2 regions of the Caballeronia sp. GAWG2-1 genome follow, and region 2 is predicted to be linked to the other one. Evidence: predicted binding sites of a transcription regulator. Region 2 holds the regulator's gene; the other holds the start of a gene.
The links. The regulator LexA, encoded in region 2, represses DNA repair genes until DNA is damaged. The targets are predictions, from matches to a motif close to ACTGTATNNNNATACAGT.
Positions count from the first base shown of each region.

Region 1 (10,232 bases), on a different contig from region 2:
TGTCTTCCACTTCGAGATGAACGTGATCGAGATCGTGCTCGCCGGTCCGCACGCGCACGGTCACGCGTCCGTTCGGAGGCGTGTAGCGGATGGCGTTATCGATCAGATTCGACAGCAATTCACGCAGCATCACCGCGTTGCCCTCGACTTCGACGGGATACGCGGGCTCCTCGTAACCGATATCGATACCCTTCGCGAGCGCCGCCTGCACCCAGTCGCGCACGGCGAGCCGCGCGAGATCGGTCAGTTCGACGTGCGAGAAAATCTGCCCCGTCGCGCGATTTTCCGCGCGCGCCAACGCGAGCAATTGCGTGACGAGCCGCGCCGCGTGCTCGGAACTCGTGGCGATCTGTTCGAGCGAGCGCTGCACTTCCGTCGATACCTCTTGGCGCAACGCAAACTCCGCCTGCATGCGCAGGCCGGCGAGCGGCGTTTTCATCTGATGCGCGGCGTCGGCGATAAAGCGCTTCTGAAACTCCATGTTCTGTTCGAGCCGCACGAGCAAATCGTTGAACGACGCCACGAGCGGCGCGATCTCGGGCGGCGCGCGGGCCGCTTCGAGCGGCGAGAGGTCGTCCGGACGCCGCGCGCGAATGTTCGACTGCAGCGCGTGCAGCGGCGCGAGCCCGCGCGAGAGGCCGAACCACACGAGCACGATGGCGAGCGGCAGGATCACGAACTGCGGCAGGATCACGCCTTTGATGATGTCGTTGGCGAGCTGGCTGCGTTTGTCCAGCGTCTCGGCGACCTGCACGAGCACCGGCTGCGTCTCGGCGGGATCGCGTCCCGGCGCGAGACCGGGCACATCGACCGTCGTATAGGCGACGCGAATGTCGTTGCCGCGCAGGGCGTCGTCGCGAAATTCGACGATGCCCGGCTGCGGACGATCGTCGTCATGCGGCAAGGGCATGTCACGGTCGCCGCCGACCAGTTCGCCGCGCGTGCCGAGCACTTGAAAGAACACGCTGTCGACGTTGTCGGCGCGCAGGAAATCGCGCGTGACATCGGGTAGACGCAGTTCGGCGACGCCGTTCACCGGCTGGATTTGGCGCGCGAGCATGTAGACGTCGGCTTCGAGCGCGCGGTCGAACGGACCGTTCGCAATCGACTTCGCGACCAGATACGTCACCGCGATGCTCATCGGCCAGAGCAGCAGAAGCGGCGCAAGCATCCAGTCGAGAATCTCGCCGAAGAGCGAGCGCGGATGCGTTTCGTTGTCGGGTTCGAGTTCGTCGGGAGGCGCGAACGGGTTGGCGTAGCGCGCGTCGCGCTTGGCGTCGGTGTCGCTTTCGGTGGCGGCGTGGTCGTGTCCGTGGCCGGCTTCGCTTGGTTCGGTGGAAACGGGCGACGCCATGCGCGGCTACTTGTATTGAGGGCTGGCGGGCAGGGAGTCGCTCGCCGTGGGTTGGGCAACGGCGCCGTTGTCGACGGTGGCGACGGCTTTTTCCAGCGTGTAGCCGAGCCCGCGCACCGTGATGATGCGCGCGCCGCTCGCTTCGATTTTTTTGCGCAAGCGGTGCACGTACACCTCGATTGCGTTGTTGCTTACTTCTTCACCCCACTCGCACAGATGATTCACGAGCTGTTCCTTCGACACGAGCCGCCCGATGCGCTGGAGCAGCACTTCGAGCACGCCGAGTTCGCGCGCGGACAGGTCTACGACTTGCTCGCCGATATGCGCGACGCGTCCGACCTGGTCGAACGCCAGCGAACCATGCTTCACGACAGTCGGACCGCCACCCGCGCCGCGTCGCGTCAACGCTCGAACGCGCGCTTCGAGCTCGTTGAGCGCGAAGGGTTTGGCCATATAGTCATCGGCGCCGAGGTCGAGTCCCTTCACGCGTTCGTCGACACTGTCGGCCGCCGTCAGGATCAAAACCGGCATCTGCGAATTGCGTGCGCGCAGGCGGCGCAGCACCTCCAGACCGGGCATGAGCGGCAGGCCGAGATCGAGAATCAGGAGGTCGAAAGTTTGCAGCGAAAGGGCGGTATCTGCCTCGACGCCATGCTTCACATGGTCGACGGCGTATCCCGATTGGCGGAGTGATCGAATGAGACCGTCCGCGAGTATGCTGTCGTCTTCGGCAATGAGGATTCGCATCGTGTTGTGCGCCTTCGTGCGCGGCAAAGCGCAGTCATTGCCGACACCGCATTTCGCCCGGCGCGGCGGTCTCCAGGTGTTTTGCGGTTTTTGCGCGGTGCGCGCGGCGTGGAAAAAAGACTGCGTCGCGCGATCGGGCTTGCAAAAACTACTGTTTTTTTATACAGTGTCTGCGGGAGTGCTACAGACGGGCTCGAGTTCGTTTCGAGCTTGCCGGCACCCGCCTCAGACGCCGTTCATCATAGCAAAGGACGATTCATGGAAGAAAGCAAGAAAGGCCCGGCTGGCATGACTGCGGAGAAGGGCAAGGCATTGGCCGCCGCGCTCGCGCAGATCGAAAAGCAATTCGGCAAAGGGTCGATCATGCGGCTCGGCGCAGGCGAGGTGGTGGAAGACATTCAGGTGGTCTCGACAGGGTCGCTCGGTCTGGATATCGCGCTTGGCGTCGGCGGCTTGCCGCGCGGCCGTGTCGTGGAAATCTACGGGCCTGAGTCGTCGGGCAAAACCACGCTCACGCTGCAGGTGATCGCCGAGATGCAAAAGGTCGGCGGCACGGCGGCGTTTATCGACGCAGAACACGCGCTCGACGTGCAATACGCGCAGAAGCTCGGCGTGAATGCGCAGGAACTGCTGATCTCGCAACCGGACACGGGCGAGCAGGCACTGGAAATCGCAGATGCGCTGGTGCGCTCCGGCTCCATCGACATGATCGTCATCGACTCCGTCGCGGCGCTCGTGCCGAAGGCGGAAATCGAGGGCGAAATGGGCGACTCGCTGCCTGGTTTGCAAGCGCGCCTGATGTCGCAAGCGCTGCGCAAGCTAACTGGCACCATCAAGCGTACGAACTGCCTCGTCATCTTCATCAACCAGATCCGCATGAAGATCGGCGTGATGTTCGGCAACCCGGAAACCACCACGGGCGGCAACGCGCTGAAGTTCTATTCGTCGGTGCGCCTGGACATTCGCCGTATTGGTTCCATCAAGAAGAACGACGAAGTCATCGGCAACGAAACGCGCGTGAAGGTCGTGAAGAACAAGGTCTCGCCGCCGTTCCGCGAAGCCATTTTCGACATCCTTTATGGCGAAGGCATTTCGCGTCAGGGCGAGATCATCGACCTGGGCGTGCAGGCCAAGCTGGTAGACAAGGCGGGCGCCTGGTACAGCTATAACGGCGAGCGTATTGGTCAGGGCAAGGACAACGCGCGCGAATTCCTGCGCGAGAACCCGGACATCGCCCGCGAGATCGAGAACAAGATCCGCGAGTCGCTCGGCGTGGCGGCAATGGCTGACGCCGTGGCGCCGGGCGCCACGGTGGCGGACGAGTGAGTTGTCGCTTTATCGTCACGTAGTCGTCGTCTCGTCCTTTAGATACTCACTTGGTCACTGACGATGTTGAAACGCCGGTTCGGATCGAAGGCTGGCAGAACGGACGGAAGGTTCGGGCGGTCTGCTGGTTCTGATGATCCGAACGGCGCGAGTGATCCTCAGTCGCGTGACACTCAGTCGCGCGATTCGACGAAGGCGTTGCGTGGTGGCTGGCGGCGAGAGTTGCCGGTGAATGCGCGTGATGCTGCTGAGTTGGACGCAAGGGCGGCCGATGTTGATGCTGCTGCTGTCCGGGAAAGTGAGACACCGTCGTCCGAAGATCGCCGGGCGCGTCTGGAGCAAGCCCGCGCGTTGCTGATGCAGGCAGCGTCCATTCGTGAGGGCAACGCACCGTCGAGAAACGCAACCTCCAAGCCGGCAGTGGAAAGGCCGACTCTGGCGACCAACCGTGCGCAGAACGCGTCACCCTTGGCAAGCCGGATTGCCAATCCAAACCAATCATCTGCAATCGACGCCTTCGAAGACGCCGATCCTTTCGAGCCCTTCGAGCAGTGCACGCCGGATGCAGGCGTCAACACAGCATCCGAATCGGTCTACAGCCGTTCAAGTCAACGCGCTCGCAAAACTTCCGCTGCCGAAGTCAAAGATTCCAAGCGTCCGCAACGTTCGCTTAAAGGACGCGCGCTTGCTTACCTGTCTCGTCGGGAATATAGCCGCGCGGAGTTATCGCGCAAGTTGCGTCCCTACGTCGAAGAAGCCGATTCGCTCGAAACACTGCTCGATAGCCTCGAACGTGACGGCTGGCTCTCGAACGAGCGCTTTGTCGAAAGCGTCGTGCATCGAAGAGCGGCGCGCATGGGCGGCAGCCGGATCATCCACGAATTGAAGCGTCATGCAGTGGGCGAGACACTCATCGGCGAAACCGCCGACAAACTCGCGCAGACCGAAACCGCGCGAGCGCAGTCCGTATGGGAGAGGAAGTACGGCGTCGTACCGGAAACGCCCGCGGAGCGTGCGAAGCAAGCGCGCTTTCTCGCGGCGCGCGGCTTCTCCATGAGCACGATCAGCAAGGTGTTGAAGGGAAGCGACGAAGACTGGACCGACGAAGTCATCGACGATTGATGGCGAACGCCGTCTAGTTTAGTGCGGGCGCATTCGAGCGCCATGTGATTGCCCGAGCGCCATGTGCATCTATTTCGTGCTTTCACGTGCTGGACTCATGGCGAAGCCGCATTCCATCACGACGTGGTTCAAAACCATTCACACGCGAAGCGTTAGGTTAATTATTCCATGCTCCACGCGCTTGCCTCATCGTGCTGGCGGATTTCGACCGCTGAGTAATTTCAGGTTTCGCGCGCATGCAAACAGGTCGGGCTCATGTTTCCACATCCGCGTGTTGAGCTTCTAGTCCACCAAAGTAAGAAGTGATTTCAAACGACCGCGTGCATGCAAGCTCCGAGGCGGGAAGAAAATCCCGCACCGCGCCGAAGCGTTAATAAGCACAGGCTTTCAAGCTTTCCCCGCGCACGTTTCTGGTGCCTGAGTCATCCCCGGCTTGAAATACCCAATATGCTAAAATTCCACGGTTTTCCCGTTCCGGCTTTGGTCCAGCATGCCTCTTTCCCCGCCCGTTTCCCGACAATTGCGCCATCGTCGCGCGATTCGGATTGAAGCGTTCGAGCGAGATGACGGCCTTTGGGACATCGAAGCCGTTCTAACCGACGAGAAGACGCGCGACTTTCAACTCGTGACGGGCGTACGGCCATACGGTCAGCCAATCCATGAACTCTGGCTACGCATCACCATCGACCGCGAACTCACTATCGTCGACGCAGAAGCGTCCTCGGAGTGGGCGCCTTATGCTGGTCTCTGCGCCGAGTCCAATCCCGCCTATCGCTCGCTCATCGGGCTCAATCTCCTCAAGAATTTTCGCCGCGAAGTCAATCAGCGTATTGGCGGCGCGGCCGCTTGCACGCATCTCACCGAGTTGTGCGCCGTCCTGCCGACTGTCGCCATCCAGGGATTTGCGGGTCAGGTCTGGAACACCGAATCGGGTAATCCGTTCGATTCGAAGGACGCAAAGGCAGCATCGGACACACCGCCGTTTCAGCTCGGGCGCTGTCACGCATTGCGCTTCGACGGCCCCGCGGTCGAGGAGTACTATCCGCGCTGGTTCGAGCGCGCAGGCACAAACGACACCAAGCCGCGCGATACCTAGCGCGCACGCGGCGATCAGCATTCAAACAAGAATCGATGAAATCAGCGGTTCAGCAAATCGAAGTTCACTCCAACTCTCAGACTGAAGGAATCACGCATGAAGATTCACGAGTACCAGGGTAAGGAAATCCTGCGGAAATTCGGCGTCGCGGTCCCGCGCGGCAAACCCGTGTTCTCGGTGGATGATGCGGTCAAGGCCGCGGAAGAGCTGGGCGGCCCGGTATGGGTCGTCAAGGCGCAGATTCATGCTGGCGGCCGTGGTAAGGGCGGCGGCGTGAAGGTCGCGAAGTCGATCGATCAGGTCCGCGAATACGCGAACCAGATCCTCGGCATGCAGCTCGTTACGCACCAGACCGGTTCCGAGGGCCAGAAGGTGAACCGTCTTCTGATCGAAGAAGGCGCGGACATCAAGAAGGAACTTTACGTCGGCCTCGTGCTCGACCGCGTTTCGCAAAAGGTCGTCGTGATGGCGTCGAGCGAAGGCGGCATGGACATCGAGGAAGTCGCGGAAAAGACGCCCGAGTTGCTGCACAAGCTGCCGGTCGATCCCGCCACGGGCTTGAAGGACGCCGAAGCGGACGACCTCGCGCGCAAGATCGGCATTCCAGACGCATCGTTGCCGCAAGCACGCACCATTCTGCAGGGTCTCTACAAGGCGTTCTACGAGACGGATGCATCGCTCGCGGAAATCAACCCGCTGATCCTGACCGGCGACGGCAAGGTCATCGCGCTCGACGCCAAATTCAACTTCGACGCGAACGCGCTCTTCCGTCACCCGGAAATCGTCGCGTATCGCGATCTCGACGAAGAAGATCCGGCTGAAGTCGAAGCGTCGAAGTTCGACCTCGCGTACATCTCGCTCGACGGCAACATCGGCTGTCTCGTGAACGGCGCGGGTCTGGCCATGGCCACGATGGACACCATCAAGCTGTTCGGCGGCGAGCCGGCCAACTTCCTGGACGTCGGCGGCGGCGCCACGACCGAGAAGGTAACCGAAGCCTTCAAGCTGATGCTCAAGAATCCGAACCTGAAGGCGATCCTCGTCAACATCTTCGGCGGCATCATGCGCTGCGACGTGATCGCGGAAGGCGTGATGGTCGCGTCGAAGGCCGTGGACCTGAAGGTGCCGCTCGTCGTGCGCATGAAGGGCACGAACGAAGACCTCGGCAAGAAGATGCTAGCGGACTCCGGTCTGCCGATCATCTCCGCCGACAGCATGGAAGAAGCCGCGCAGAAGGTCGTCGCGGCGGCCGAAGGCAAGTAAGCGCGCCCGCTTCCTAGTCTGACAAGAGCGTTCCACCAGATACGAATGGCGGCGCGGGCTTTCCATATGAGAAAGCGTCGCGACGCCAAACGAACAGAGGTCACTACATGTCGATTCTGATCAACAAAGACACGAAGGTCATCACGCAGGGCATCACCGGCAAGACCGGTCAGTTCCATACGCGCGCCTGCCGCGAATACGCGAACGGCCGCGAAGCGTACGTCGCGGGCGTGAACCCGAAGAAGGCCGGCGAAGATTTCGAAGGCATCCCCATTTACGCGAGCGTGAAGGAAGCGAAGGCCGAAACGGGCGCAACCGTATCGGTGATCTACGTTCCGCCCGCGGGCGCCGCCGCCGCGATCTGGGAAGCCGTCGAGGCCGATCTCGATCTCGCCATCTGCATCACGGAAGGCATTCCGGTTCGCGACATGCTGGAAATCAAGGACCGCATGCGCCGCGAAAATCGCAAGACGCTGCTGCTCGGACCGAACTGCCCCGGCACGATCACGCCGGACGAACTGAAGATCGGCATCATGCCGGGTCACATCCACCGCAAGGGTCGCATCGGAGTGGTATCGCGCTCGGGCACGCTGACGTATGAAGCAGTGGGTCAGTTGACGGCGCTGGGTCTTGGCCAGTCGTCGGCGGTCGGTATTGGCGGCGATCCGATCAACGGTCTCAAGCACATCGACGTGATGAAGATGTTCAACGACGATCCGGAAACGGACGCCGTCATCATGATCGGCGAGATCGGCGGTCCGGACGAAGCGAACGCCGCTTACTGGATCAAGGACAACATGAAGAAGCCGGTGGTTGGCTTCATCGCGGGCGTCACGGCGCCTCCGGGCAAGCGCATGGGTCACGCAGGCGCGCTGATCTCGGGCGGCGCGGACACGGCCGATGCCAAGCTCGAAATCATGGACGCGTGCGGCATCAAGGTCACGAAGAACCCGTCGGAAATGGGTCGTCTGTTGAAGTCGGTGATATAAGCGGGTTTATCGGCAGAACGGCCTGGGGTTTGGTACTCTTACCGAATCCTTTCGTAACCGCCGAATAGAAAGCGAGGGAGCGTTGGCTTCCTCGCTTTTTTTATTACTACATGCTCGATTTTTTTGCGACGCTCCATTGGGGCGCGGTGCTTCAGATCATTGTCATCGACATTCTGCTCGGTGGCGACAACGCGGTCGTGATCGCGCTCGCCTGTCGCGGTTTGCCCGATGGCCAGCGTACGCGTGGCATCTTGCTGGGCACGCTCGGCGCCATCGTGCTGCGCGTCGTGCTGATTGCGTTCGCGGTGTTTCTGCTCGATATCCCGTTCCTCAAGTTCGTCGGCGGCATCCTGCTGCTGTGGATCGGCGTGAAGCTGATGCAGCCCGACCACGACGCGCACGAGATCAACGCATCGGACAAGCTCTGGACAGCGGTCAAGACCATCGTCATCGCGGACGCCGTGATGAGCCTCGACAACGTCATCGCCATTGCGGGCGCGGCGGAGGCGGCGGACCCGCGGCATCGCTTCACGCTCGTCGTCTTCGGGCTGGTGGTGAGCATTCCGCTCATCGTGTGGGGCAGCACGCTGGTGCTGAAGCTGCTCGATCGCTTTCCGGTCATCGTGCTTTTTGGCGCGGCGTTGCTCGGGTGGATTGCGGGCGGCTTGATCATCGACGATCCCTTCATCGATCGATGGCCCGCGCTGAACACCGAGCTCGTCGGGTATATCGCGCGAGCGGTGGGCGCGATTTTCGTGGTCGCGGCGGGCGTGCTGATGAAGCGGCGCGCGCTCGCCAGTGCATAACGGGCGCCGGGGTGAGGCTGTTCTATGCAGTGCGGTGACTGAGGCGCACTCCGCCCAATCGCGTTGACCGGGAACGCGCTCACGCTAAGGCCTTTACCGAAAGACGCTCACCCCAGGCCCCCACGTTAGCCATTCGGCCGACTGTCACCGCTAAAGCTCCCTGAATAAGATCGAAGCGTCTGGATTGCATCATGCATCCGGGCGCTTTTTGTCCTTTTGGGAGTACCGATGACAACGATCACCTGCAACACGAATTCGCCGCGTGCCTGGCGCGCGATGCACGGCTGGCTGCGCTCTGCCGGCGACGCGGCGACGCGAGGTTTCACCCTGATCGAACTGATGATCGTGTTGGCGATCGTCGGCGTGGTGGCCGCGTATGCGATTCCCGCGTATCAGGATTATCTGGCGCGCAGCCGGGTGGGCGAGGGCTTGTCGCTCGCGGCATCGGCGCGGCTTGCCGTGGCCGAGAACGCGGCGAGCGCGGCCGATCTCGCAAGCGGATATGCCTCGCCGCCAGGCACGCGCAACGTCGACTCGATCCACATCGACAGCGACAACGGCCAGATCACGATTGCCTATTCGACGCGCGTCGCACCAGCAGGATCGAACACGCTCGTGCTCGTGCCATCCACGCCCGACAACGCCGAGACTCCGACGGCCCGCGTGTCGCTTGCGCGTGGATCGGTGCAGGCAGGCACCTTGACGTGGGAATGCTTCGCGGGCGGCAAGGCGGCGTCGTCGTTGCCGGCGCCGGGCGCGGGACCGTCGCCCGCGGAGGCACCGAGCTTGCCCGCCAATCTCGCGCCGGCGGAATGCCGTGGCTGACGTGCATCGCTGACGACGGGCAGACGAGCGGTGCGTCGGCATTGCTCGTCTGCCATCGGCAAGAAGCGGTCAGGTGCGGGGATTTTTTGTTGGAAACGCGGGGATTTCGTCGCAAATCGGGCTGTGTACCGGACATGGGCAGCAAAGTTTTGTATAGTGCGCCGGTTGCCGACGTTCACAGCCCCTCATGCCTTCTCAATACGCGCGCTACCTTTGTTTTGCCGTTCTGTGCCTTGCGTTGACCTTGCCGTTCGGCGTCGTCAACCACACGTACCCGATTCCGACCTTCTACGCCGAATACAGCGCGCTGGCGCTTTACTTGGCGCTCGGGGCGACGGTCGCGCTGCTCGTGCGCGTGTCGGAGCCGCGCGTGTCGTTCGCCTCGCCGGTCGTTGCGCTCATGCCGCTTGCGTTCGGCGTGCTGCTCATCGCGCAGACGGTGTTGCTGCCGGTATCGCAGCCTTCGATGAACTGGCTCGGCGGCGCGTATCTGCTCGCCTCGTTCATCGCGGTGCATACCGGCTATGGGCTCGTGCGCGCGGGTTTGTCGGAGAAGGCGTTGCGCATCGGCGCGGCCGCGCTCATGGCGGGCGGTCTGTTCGCGGTCTTTTGCCAGATCGTGCAGTTGCTGCATCTGGAGGTGAAGTTCACGCCGTTTGTCGTCGCTTATAACGTGATGACCGAACGGCGGCCGTTCGGCAACA
Region 1 is NZ_JALQDD010000005.1:6,026-16,257, forward strand. It holds gene NCR98_RS02430 (sensor histidine kinase) at 1-1,354, opposite strand, end outside; gene NCR98_RS02435 (response regulator transcription factor) at 1,361-2,101, opposite strand; gene recA (recombinase RecA) at 2,360-3,427, shown strand; gene recX (recombination regulator RecX) at 3,785-4,549, shown strand; gene NCR98_RS02450 (DUF2889 domain-containing protein) at 5,040-5,645, shown strand; gene sucC (ADP-forming succinate--CoA ligase subunit beta) at 5,727-6,908, shown strand; gene sucD (succinate--CoA ligase subunit alpha) at 7,016-7,897, shown strand; gene NCR98_RS02465 (TerC family protein) at 8,008-8,703, shown strand; gene NCR98_RS02470 (pilin) at 8,980-9,528, shown strand; gene NCR98_RS02475 (PglL family O-oligosaccharyltransferase) at 9,716-10,232, shown strand, end outside.
Region 1: a site for LexA is predicted at 2,252-2,269, ahead of recA (recombinase RecA). Genes of this name have one in related genera too.

Region 2 (10,232 bases):
CTTTTGTTTGTTGTGCCCCGTTCGCATCGCCTGCCGGGAAGACGCGCAACGCGCGCGGCACGGCGGTCGCGCCGTCGCCTACGTCGAGTCGCAGCGTGCGCCACGACTCGCGGTCGAGTTCCGCTTCGAGAATGCGCCCCGAGTTGCCTTCGAGTTCCACGCGCACCGAGCCGCCGAGCGTCACCACGCGCCGCACGCCGACCACGATGCCGTCGCGATGCGTGCCATCGACGGGATAGATCGCCAGATCGTGCGGACGCACGTAGGCCAGCGCGCGGCCGCTGAAATGCGCGGGCACGGCAATGGCCTGCGTGGCGCCATCGGCGACGAAGCCGTTGGCATCGACATGACCTTGCAGGCGATTGGCCGCACCGAGGAACTCGTAGACGAACGAGGTCTGCGGATGGTCATACACGTCTTGCGGGCTGCCCACCTGCTCCACGCGCCCGTGATTCATCACGACGATGCGATCCGCCACTTCGAGCGCCTCTTCCTGGTCGTGCGTGACGAAGAGCGTCGAGATATGCAGATCGTCGTGCAGACGGCGCAGCCAGCTACGTAATTCCTTGCGCACCTTGGCGTCGAGCGCGCCGAAGGGTTCGTCGAGCAGCAGCACTTTAGGTTCGACGGCAAGCGCTCGCGCCAACGCGATACGTTGACGCTGACCGCCCGACAGTTCGGACGGAAAGCGCTCCGCGAGCCAGTCGAGTTGCACGAGCTTCAACAATTCATGCACCTTCTCGCGGATGACGGCCTCCGTTGGCCGCTCGCGGCGCGGCTTCACGCGCAAGCCGAAGGCGACGTTCTCGAACACGGTCATGTGGCGGAACAGCGCGTAATGCTGGAACACGAAGCCGACTTGCCGCTCACGCGCGCCCACTTCGGCAACGTCCTCGCCGTTGAGCACGACCTGACCGGCATCGGCATATTCGAGGCCGGCGATCACGCGCAAGAGCGTGGTCTTGCCGCAGCCGGAAGGTCCGAGCAGCGCGACGAGTTCGCCCGACGGAAAATCCAGCGTGACGTTGTCGAGCGCGGTGAAGGTGCCGAAGCGCTTCTGCAGATTGCGAACGATGATGCTCATGATTGATCCACGCCTTCCATTTATACGGTTGCCTTCACGTCGCTCAGCGTGGCCGTCATGCGGCGCTCCGCGAGCAGCTTCAGCCCGAGCGTGACGAGTGCGAGCAATGCAAGCAGCGACGCCACCGCGAAGGCGGCCGAGAAGTTGTATTCGTTGTAGAGAATCTCGACGTGCAGCGGCATGGTGTCGGTCTGGCCGCGAATGTGGCCCGAGACCACCGAGACCGCGCCGAACTCGCCCATCGCGCGCGCGTTACAGAGAATCACGCCGTAGAGCAGGCCCCACTTCACGTTGGGCAAGGTCACGCGCCGGAAGATCTGCCAGCCCGACGCGCCGAGCACGTGCGCGGCCTCTTCCTCGTCGTTGCCTTGCGCCTGCATCAACGGAATCAGTTCGCGCGCGACGAACGGGAACGTCACGAAGATGGTCGCGAGCACGATTCCCGGCACCGCGAAGATGATCTGCACATCGTGCGAAATCAGCCACGGTCCGAACCAGCCCTGCGCGCCGAACATGAGCACGTAGATGAGGCCGGAGATCACGGGCGACACCGAGAACGGCAAGTCGATGAGCGTCGTCAGAAGCGCCTTGCCGCGAAACTCGAACTTGGCGATGGCCCACGATGCCGCGAGCCCGAACACCACGTTGAGCGGCACGGCAATCGCGGCGGTCAAGAGCGTGAGCTTGATGGCCGACCACGCGTCCGGGTCCTTGAGCGAATCGAAGTAATAGTCGATGCCCTTCGCGAAGGCCTGCACGAACACGGCCACGAGCGGCACGACCAGAAACAGCGCGAGAAACACGAGCGCGATACCCGTGAGTATCCAGCGCACGGCGCGCGGTTCGGTGACGGGATTGAGCCGGTTGGTCTCACCGCGCGCGGCGGTGTTCACGGGAAGCGCCTTGCTGTTTGGCGTGCTCATGCGTGACCTCCGCCCGGAGTGCCGGCATGCAGCGAGGGCCCCGCAGCCACCACGGGCGCCGCGCCCGTCTTGCTCGTGCGGCGTTGCAGGAACCATTGCAGCGTGTTGATGAGAAGCAGCATGAGAAAGGACACGCACAGCATCACGACGGCGATGGCCGTCGCGCCGGCATAGTCGTACTGTTCGAGCTTGGTGATGATGAGCAGCGACGTGATCTCCGACTTCATTGGGACATTGCCCGCGATGAAGATGACCGAACCGTATTCGCCGAGCGCGCGCGCGAACGCAAGCGCGAAACCGGTCAGAAGCGCGGGAAAGAGCGCTGGCAACACGACGCGGCGAAACGTCAGCCAGCGCGTGGCGCCGAGACATGCGGCGGCTTCTTCCTGCTCGCGCTCGAAGTCTTCGAGCACCGGCTGCACCGTGCGCACGACGAACGGCAAGCCGATGAACGTCAGCGCCACGAGCACGCCGAGCGGCGTGAACGCCACCTTGATGCCGAGCGGCGCGAGATACTGCCCGATCCAGCCGTTGCTCGCGTACACGGCGGCAAGCGAAATGCCGGCAACGGAGGTCGGCAGCGCAAACGGCAGATCGACGATGGCATCGACGACACGCTTGAACGGGAACGTGTAGCGCACGAGCACCCATGCGACCAGGAAGCCGAAGATCGCGTTGATGACCGCCCCGCCGAGCGCCGCCGTGAACGTGAGTCGATACGACGCCAGCACACGCGGCCCGGTGACGGCGCGAACGAACTGCGCCCAGTCGAGCGTCGCGGTCTTGGCGAAGGTCGCCGCAAGCGGAATCAGCACCACGAGGCTCAGGTAAGCCACCGTGATGCCGATCGTCAGCCCGAAGCCGGGTAACGCACTCGGCTTTCGGAAAGTGAACGTTGTCATCTTTGCTTCATCCTTGATCGTCCTGCCTTCGCGCCGGGGGATAAGCGCACTGTCTTTTAGTCTCGTCATGCGCGGCCGTCTTTGCGGCCGCTTTCATTGCGACTCGAGCGCCTCGCGGCGCCCGGTCTCTTGCCTGCTTACTGCGGCTGATAGATCGAATCGAACACGCCGCCGTCCGCGAAGTGCGTCTTCTGCGCTTTGGTCCAGCCACCGAAGGTGTCGTCGATGGTGTAGAGCTTGAGCTTGGGGAACTGCTTGGTCAGCTCGGCGGGCACCTTGTCCGAACGCGGACGATAGAAATTGCGCGCCGCGATCTGCTGGCCTTCGTCGCTATACAGATACTTCAGATACGCTTCGGCCAGCTTGCGCGTGCCGTGCTTGTCGACGACCTTGTCCACCACCGCCACCGGCGGCTCGGCCAGAATGCTCACCGAAGGAACCACGATCTGAAACTTCTCCGGACCGAATTCCTTGAGTGACAGGAACGCCTCGTTTTCCCATGCGATCAGCACGTCGCCCTGACCGCGCTGCACGAAGCTGGTAGTCGCGCCGCGTGCGCCGGAATCGAGCACGCCTGCGTTCTTGTAGAGCTTGGTCACGAACTCCTTCGCGGTCTCTTCGTTGCCGCCGGGCTTGTGTTGCGCATACGCCCACGCCGCCAGATAGTTCCAGCGCGCGCCGCCCGAGGTCTTCGGGTTCGGCGTGACGATCGACACGCCCGGCTTGGTGAGATCGTCCCAGTCCTTGATGCCCTTCGGGTTGCCCTTGCGCACTAGAAACACAATGGTCGACGTGTACGGCGATGCATTGTCCGGCAGACGCTTCTGCCAGTCCGTCCCGACGATGCCCTTGGAGGCGAGCGCGTCGATGTCGTATGCAAGCGCAAGCGTCACGACGTCTGCCTGAAGCCCGTCTAGAACCGCGCGCGCTTGGCCGCCGGAACCGCCATGAGATTGCTTGAAGGTGACCGTTTCGCCGGTGTCCGCCGTCCACTTCTTCGCAAAGGCCTGGTTGAAGTCCTGATACAACTCGCGCGTCGGATCGTACGAGACGTTCAGAAACGACGTGTCCGCGTGCGCGGTGGCCGAGATTCCGAAACTGGCCGCCGTGATCGCCAGCGCGGCAAAGATTTGTTTCGCGCCGCCCTTCAATCCAGCCCTGATGCTATGCATTCCCCGTTCTCCGTCTTATCGAATTGACGGAATCAGTCTAAAGGCGAGCTTATATGATTAGAAATAATTGTTTCTCACTTTTTTAGATGCAAAAGTGCTAAAGCGAGGTTTTTCGCAGTCCGAGGGACGAATAGCGACTGTTTGAGCGCGCTGCAGCCTTGTCAGTAAAGGATCTGGCGATGAACTTCAAGTAAAGCTTGAAAAGCGCGAAATACTGTATAAAAATACAGTCATCTGTCCATCCATACAGTGCGCCGAGGCTCCAGCAAGTGACCAAACCCTCAAAACTTACCGCGCGACAGCAGCAAGTGTTCGAGCTCATCCAGCGAGCCATCGACCGCACGGGCTTTCCGCCCACGCGTGCCGAGATCGCTGCCGAGCTTGGCTTCAGCTCCGCGAACTCCGCCGAGGAACATCTGCGGGCACTGGCGCGCAAGGGCGTGATCGAACTCGCGGCGGGTTCGTCGCGTGGCATCCGCCTGTTGGGAGGCTCCGCGCGCATCGACCGTTCGGACGATCTTCCGCATCAGTTCACCTTGCCGCATCAGAGCATCATGCAGTTGTCGCTTCCGCTGGTCGGGCGCGTTGCGGCGGGCAGCCCCATCCTTGCGCAGGAGCATATTTCGCAACACTACGCGTGCGACCCTGCGTTCTTTTCGGGCAAGCCCGACTATTTGCTGAAGGTGCGCGGCTTGTCCATGCGCGACGCGGGCATTCTCGACGGCGACCTGCTTGCCGTACAGAAGCGCAATGAAGCGAAAGACGGGCAGATCGTGGTCGCGCGTATTGGCGACGACGTCACGGTGAAGCGCTGGAAGCGCCGGCCAGATGGCGTGGAATTGGTCGCGGAGAATCCCGACTACGAAAACATCTTCGTGCGCTCCGGCAGCGGCGACTTCGCGCTGGAAGGAATCGCGGTCGGGCTCATCCGCTCCGGCGAGTTCTAACGCACGACTCGGGCGCGCGGCGCGTCAACATCGCCGCCCGCTTCGCCTCCTCGCCCTCGCGCGACGCGGCACGTTTCGAAAATTACAAGCATGACGGCCACCGCTCGCGGCGTGCCGCGGTGCGTCCTATCGTCTGTCGTCTGTCGTCCGCCGTCTGGAGAGTCATCATGGAACGTTTCGCCCGTTTGCTGCCCTTTCGTCAGTTTGGCCGTCTGCGTCATTTGCGCTCGCTGATCTCATGCGCCGTGGCGCGACCTGAAGCGGCGCCCGATCTCTTCGACGAGATGCCCGCGTTGCCGTCGCGTCAACCCGCCTTCGCCCGTGTGTCGCTCAATAGCGCGGTGCATGCGGAATCGGAACAGCGCGCGCCGGTGCGGGTGTATCGCAGTGAGTCGCGGGTAATCATGGTCGGCAATATCGGCGAGGTGTCGCGCATGATCGACCGGTGTATCGACGAGGAACGCGCCGGCGTTAGCAGCGGCATCCTGGCCTGAGCGCGGTAGAGCGTTTGCCGAGTGAATTTGAGTTATGTGCAATGCAGGCAGTCCGCAATCTATCGGCTGCAAGGAATGAAGCTCGGGATATATCCGGCGTGAACATGGTCAATCGTTCTTTCATGTCACCCATGTCACGCCAGGGGTCGTTCCTTCGCATGTCCCGCACTACGCGTTATTTCGTCGCCGCGCTCGTCATTCTCTTCATCGTTGCAGGGTTAAGCCTTGTCTATGCGTCGCCCTATATCGCGCTGAACCGCGTCAAGCACGCGGCCGATGCACGCAATGCACAGACCGTCAACGAATACGTCGACTTCCCCGCACTGCGTGAAAGTCTCAAAGAGCAAGTCGGCGCACTGCTGACGCGGCGCGTCGATATCCAGAAGAGCGGCAATCCGCTCGCGATCATCGGTGCAATGATCGGCGCGGCGCTCGTAGGGCCGCTGGTGGATTCCTACGCTACGCCCGAAGGCGTCGCCGCGATTTTGAATGGCATTCCGCCGCGGGGAGATCCAGGCGAGCATCCACCGGATGTCGTGCCACCGGTTCGAGACGGTCAGGCGGCGGCGAGTTCACCGCCGTCGGAAGCGGCATCGGGCATTGCTGCGACTCAAGAACCGCCGCGACAACCACCGCAGACCACGGCCGGATATCGCAGCTTCGATACGTTCGTGGTGACCTACCAGCACGGTGCCGGCGATGCGCGGTACTCAGCGATCTTTCATCGGTACGGGTTGATAACGTGGAAGCTGGTCGCGGTTGATTTGAACGGGTGAGTTCGTTGTTGGACAACCATTAAAGTGCCGGTAAGCGCTTCATGGATTTCTTGCGGCGTTAAGCGTGCGCTGCCGTCATTCAAGGCTAAGGCAACTGGCGCTGATAGCGCAAAACAGCACTGGCCCGACGCAGGCCAGCCTCATCGCGCAAACCTATCCTCAAACACTTACTTCGGCCCGGTCCGGCTTCGCCGCATAAGCCGCCTCATCTTCCGCTTCGGCCGACTCACCTGCCTGACAAACCGCAACCAATATGCTGCATGACACGCGATCGAGCAGCGGTGTGTTGCCCGCGCCCATCCACCAGCGCGCGAGACCGCTGCGGCATCGATGGCCGACCACGACCAGATCGACCTTAAGACTTTCCGCCAGCGTGGCGATTTCATCGATCGGATGCCCGAATGCGAAATGGCCCTGCGCCTGCAAGCCGCGTTCGCGCAGCCACTCCACGCCTTCTTGCAGGATATCGCGTGCGGCATCCTCGAACCGTCCGCATGCCATGTCGGTCAGAAGACCGGCGCTTTGCGCAATGCTCGAACGCATATCCACCACCGCCAGCACGTGCGTCTCCGCGTTCAAGGCAAGCGCGAGATTCGCGCCCTGACGCAACGCCTTGCGGCCCTCTCTGGAGCCGTCGTAGCACAACAGGATTTTTCGATAGCCTGACATCATGATCTCCCTGCCGCGTAGCCGATGGTGTCGGCAAATCGAGTGCGGCGCATCTTCATCATGGTAGGTCGCCTCATGCGTGGCAACGATGGAAAACGCTTACATGGCAACAAGCGCTAGCGCACACCGTGCCAGAGGCCTGAGCGCCTTGCCAGACAAGCGCGCGGCGCCATTTGCCAAAACAACAGGAAGACGCGATGCACGCTTCGATCACAGGAACGATGCATGCGCTTGCATGCAAAGCGCCGCGCTGGTGCATTGGATTACACTAGCCGGCTGAGTTTTCTCCTCGCAGGACCGCCGCATGACCGACATAAATCACCGAGCTGGCGCGAACTCGAACGCGGCGCCAGCGATCGAATTCAGCGAAGTCAGAAAACATTACGGCGAGCGAAGTGTCGTCGATGGCTTGTCGTTCGACGTTCAGCCTGGCGAATGTTTCGGCCTGCTTGGCCCGAACGGCGCGGGCAAGACGACGACGCTCAAGATGCTGCTCGGCATTACATCGCCCGACAGCGGCACGATCCGTCTCGTCGGCGAACCCGTGCCAGCGCGCGCACGCTTCGCGCGGCAACGCGTGGGCGTCGTGCCGCAATTCGACAACCTCGATCCCGACTTCACCGTGCGCGAAAACCTGCTCGTCTTCGGCCGCTATTTCGGCTTGACAGGTGCGCGCATGGAAGCCATCGTGCCTTCGTTGCTCGAATTCGCGCGCCTCGAAAGCAAGGCCCAAGCGCGCGTCGGCGAACTGTCGGGCGGCATGCGGCGGCGGTTGACGCTGGCGCGCGCCCTCGTCAACGATCCCGACGTGCTCGTGATGGACGAACCCACCACCGGTCTCGATCCGCAAGCGCGCCATCTGATCTGGGAACGCCTGCGCTCGTTGCTTTCGCGCGGTAAAACCATTCTGCTCACGACGCACTTCATGGAAGAGGCCGAACGCCTGTGCGACCGGCTTTGCGTGATCGAGGAAGGCCGCAAGCTCGCGGAAGGAAGGCCGCGCGAGTTGATCGAATCGGTGATCGGTTCGGACGTCATCGAAATCTTCGGACCCGATCCACAGGCGCTGGCCGCCGAACTGGAACCGTTCGTCGCGCGCACGGAGATCAGCGGCGAAACGCTTTTCTGCTATGTCGACGACCCGCAGCCCGTGCATGCGCGCGTGAAGGGCCGGACGGACGTGCGCTATCTGCATCGTCCGGCGAATCTCGAAGATGTTTTTCTGCGCCTGACCGGGCGCGAGATGGTGGACTAATCAAGCGATGGACACTTTCGATCGATCAGGCGCAAGCATCGAGAAAACACGCCTGCGAGCCAAACACGCCGATACGCTCTCGCCCATGAGCAACGCGCTTCCCGCCAACGCGAGCAACTGGATGTCGGTATGGCGGCGCAATTATCTGGTGTGGAAGAAGCTCGCCATTGCATCGATGATCGGCAATCTCGCCGATCCGATGATCTATCTCTTCGGGCTAGGCCTCGGTCTCGGCTTGATGGTCGGCCATGTCGACGGCGTGTCGTACATCGCGTTTCTGGCGGCGGGCACGGTGGCGTCGAGCGTGATGATGTCCGCGAGTTTCGAGGCCATGTATTCCGGTTTCTCGCGCATGCACGTGCAGCGTACGTGGGAAGCGATCATGCATACGCCGCTCACGCTCGGCGACATCGTGCTCGGCGAAGTGATCTGGTCCGCGAGCAAATCGGTCTTGTCGGGCGTGGCGATCATGCTGGTGGCGGGCGCGCTTGGCTATGCGAGTTTTCCGTCGATGCTGCTCGCGCTGCCCATCATCGTGCTTACGGGACTCGCATTCGCGAGCACGGCGATGATCGTCACAGCCATTGCGCCGAGCTACGACTTCTTCATGTTCTATCAGACGCTCGCGCTCACGCCCATGCTCTTGCTCTCCGGCGTGTTCTTTCCGGTCGCGCAATTGCCTGCTTTTGCGCAGCATGTGACGCAGGCGCTGCCGCTTTATCACGCGGTCGAGTTGATCCGCGCCGCCATGCTCGGCCGGCCCGTGCACGGACTCGCGTTGCATCTCGCGGTACTCGCGGCGTATTCGGTTGTGCCGTTCTTCCTGTGCGCGTGGCTGTTTCGCCGCCGCATGATGAAATAAAGGGCGATGAATCATCGCCCTTTATCCCGACAGACAACCACGGATTTACTTCACGCCGAACTCTTTGTGGCCGCCGAAGCCGAAGCGCATTGCCGAAAGCATGCGCTCGGGGAAGGCTTCGGCATCGCGCGACCGGAAGCGCGTATAAAGCGCCGCTGACAACACTTGCGCCGGCACCGCTTCCTCGATGGCCGCTTCGATCGTCCAGCGCCCTTCGCCGCTATCGGCCACTTCGGTCGAGTAGCGTTCGAGCGAACCATCGCCCGCAAGCGCGCCCGCGGTCAGATCGAGCAGCCACGACGACACCACGCTGCCGCGCCGCCAGACTTCCGCGACGTCGGCCAGATCGAGCGTGTAGCGCTCGTTTTCCGGCAACTCGGTCGACTCCTTGTGCTTCAGAATATGGAAGCCCTCGGCATACGCCTGCATCAATCCGTACTCGATGCCGTTGTGCACCATCTTCACGAAATGTCCCGAACCGACCGGTCCGCAATGCATGTAGCCGTTCTCGACACGCGCATCGCGTCCGTCGCGGCCGGGCGTCAAGGGAATGTCGCCGCGTCCCGGCGCAAGGGTCGCGAGAATCGGATCGATACGGTTCACCACCGCGTCATCGCCGCCGATCATCATGCAGTAGCCGCGCTCCAAGCCCCAGATGCCGCCTGACGTGCCGACATCGACGTAATGCAGGCCCTGCGCTTTCAGCTCGGCGGCGCGGCGGATATCGTCCTTGTAGAAGCTGTTGCCGCCGTCGATGATCACGTCGTCCGGGCTCAGAATCTGCCGGAGATCGTTGAGCGTGTCCTCCGTGATCTTGCCGGCGGGCAGCATGAGCCAGACGACGCGCGGCGTGGCAAGTTTTGCGACCAGATCGCCGAGATCCTTCGCGCCGGTCGCGCCTTCGCTCGCGAGTGCGTCGGTTGCTTGCGGACTGTGATCGTAGACGACGCATTGATGCCCGTCGCGCATCAGGCGGCGTCCGATGTTGCCGCCCATGCGCCCCAGTCCCACGATGCCAATCTGCATGTCCGTTACTCCTTGCCGTTGTGTTTGACGCGTTCGATCTGCTTTTTCGCTTCCTCGTAGACGCGTTCCGGCGTAAAGCCGAATTTGGCCTGAAGCGCCTTCAACGGTGCGGACGCACCGAA
Region 2 is NZ_JALQDD010000009.1:10,007-20,238, reverse strand. It holds gene NCR98_RS06720 (sulfate/molybdate ABC transporter ATP-binding protein) at 1-1,084, opposite strand, end outside; gene cysW (sulfate ABC transporter permease subunit CysW) at 1,105-2,007, opposite strand; gene cysT (sulfate ABC transporter permease subunit CysT) at 2,004-2,909, opposite strand; gene NCR98_RS06705 (sulfate ABC transporter substrate-binding protein) at 3,047-4,081, opposite strand; gene lexA (transcriptional repressor LexA) at 4,351-5,028, shown strand; gene NCR98_RS06695 (hypothetical protein) at 5,196-5,522, shown strand; gene NCR98_RS06690 (DUF2939 domain-containing protein) at 5,681-6,298, shown strand; gene NCR98_RS06685 (universal stress protein) at 6,458-6,967, opposite strand; gene nodI (nodulation factor ABC transporter ATP-binding protein NodI) at 7,272-8,222, shown strand; gene NCR98_RS06675 (ABC transporter permease) at 8,308-9,084, shown strand; gene gnd (phosphogluconate dehydrogenase (NAD(+)-dependent, decarboxylating)) at 9,130-10,110, opposite strand; gene tkt (transketolase) at 10,116-10,232, opposite strand, start outside.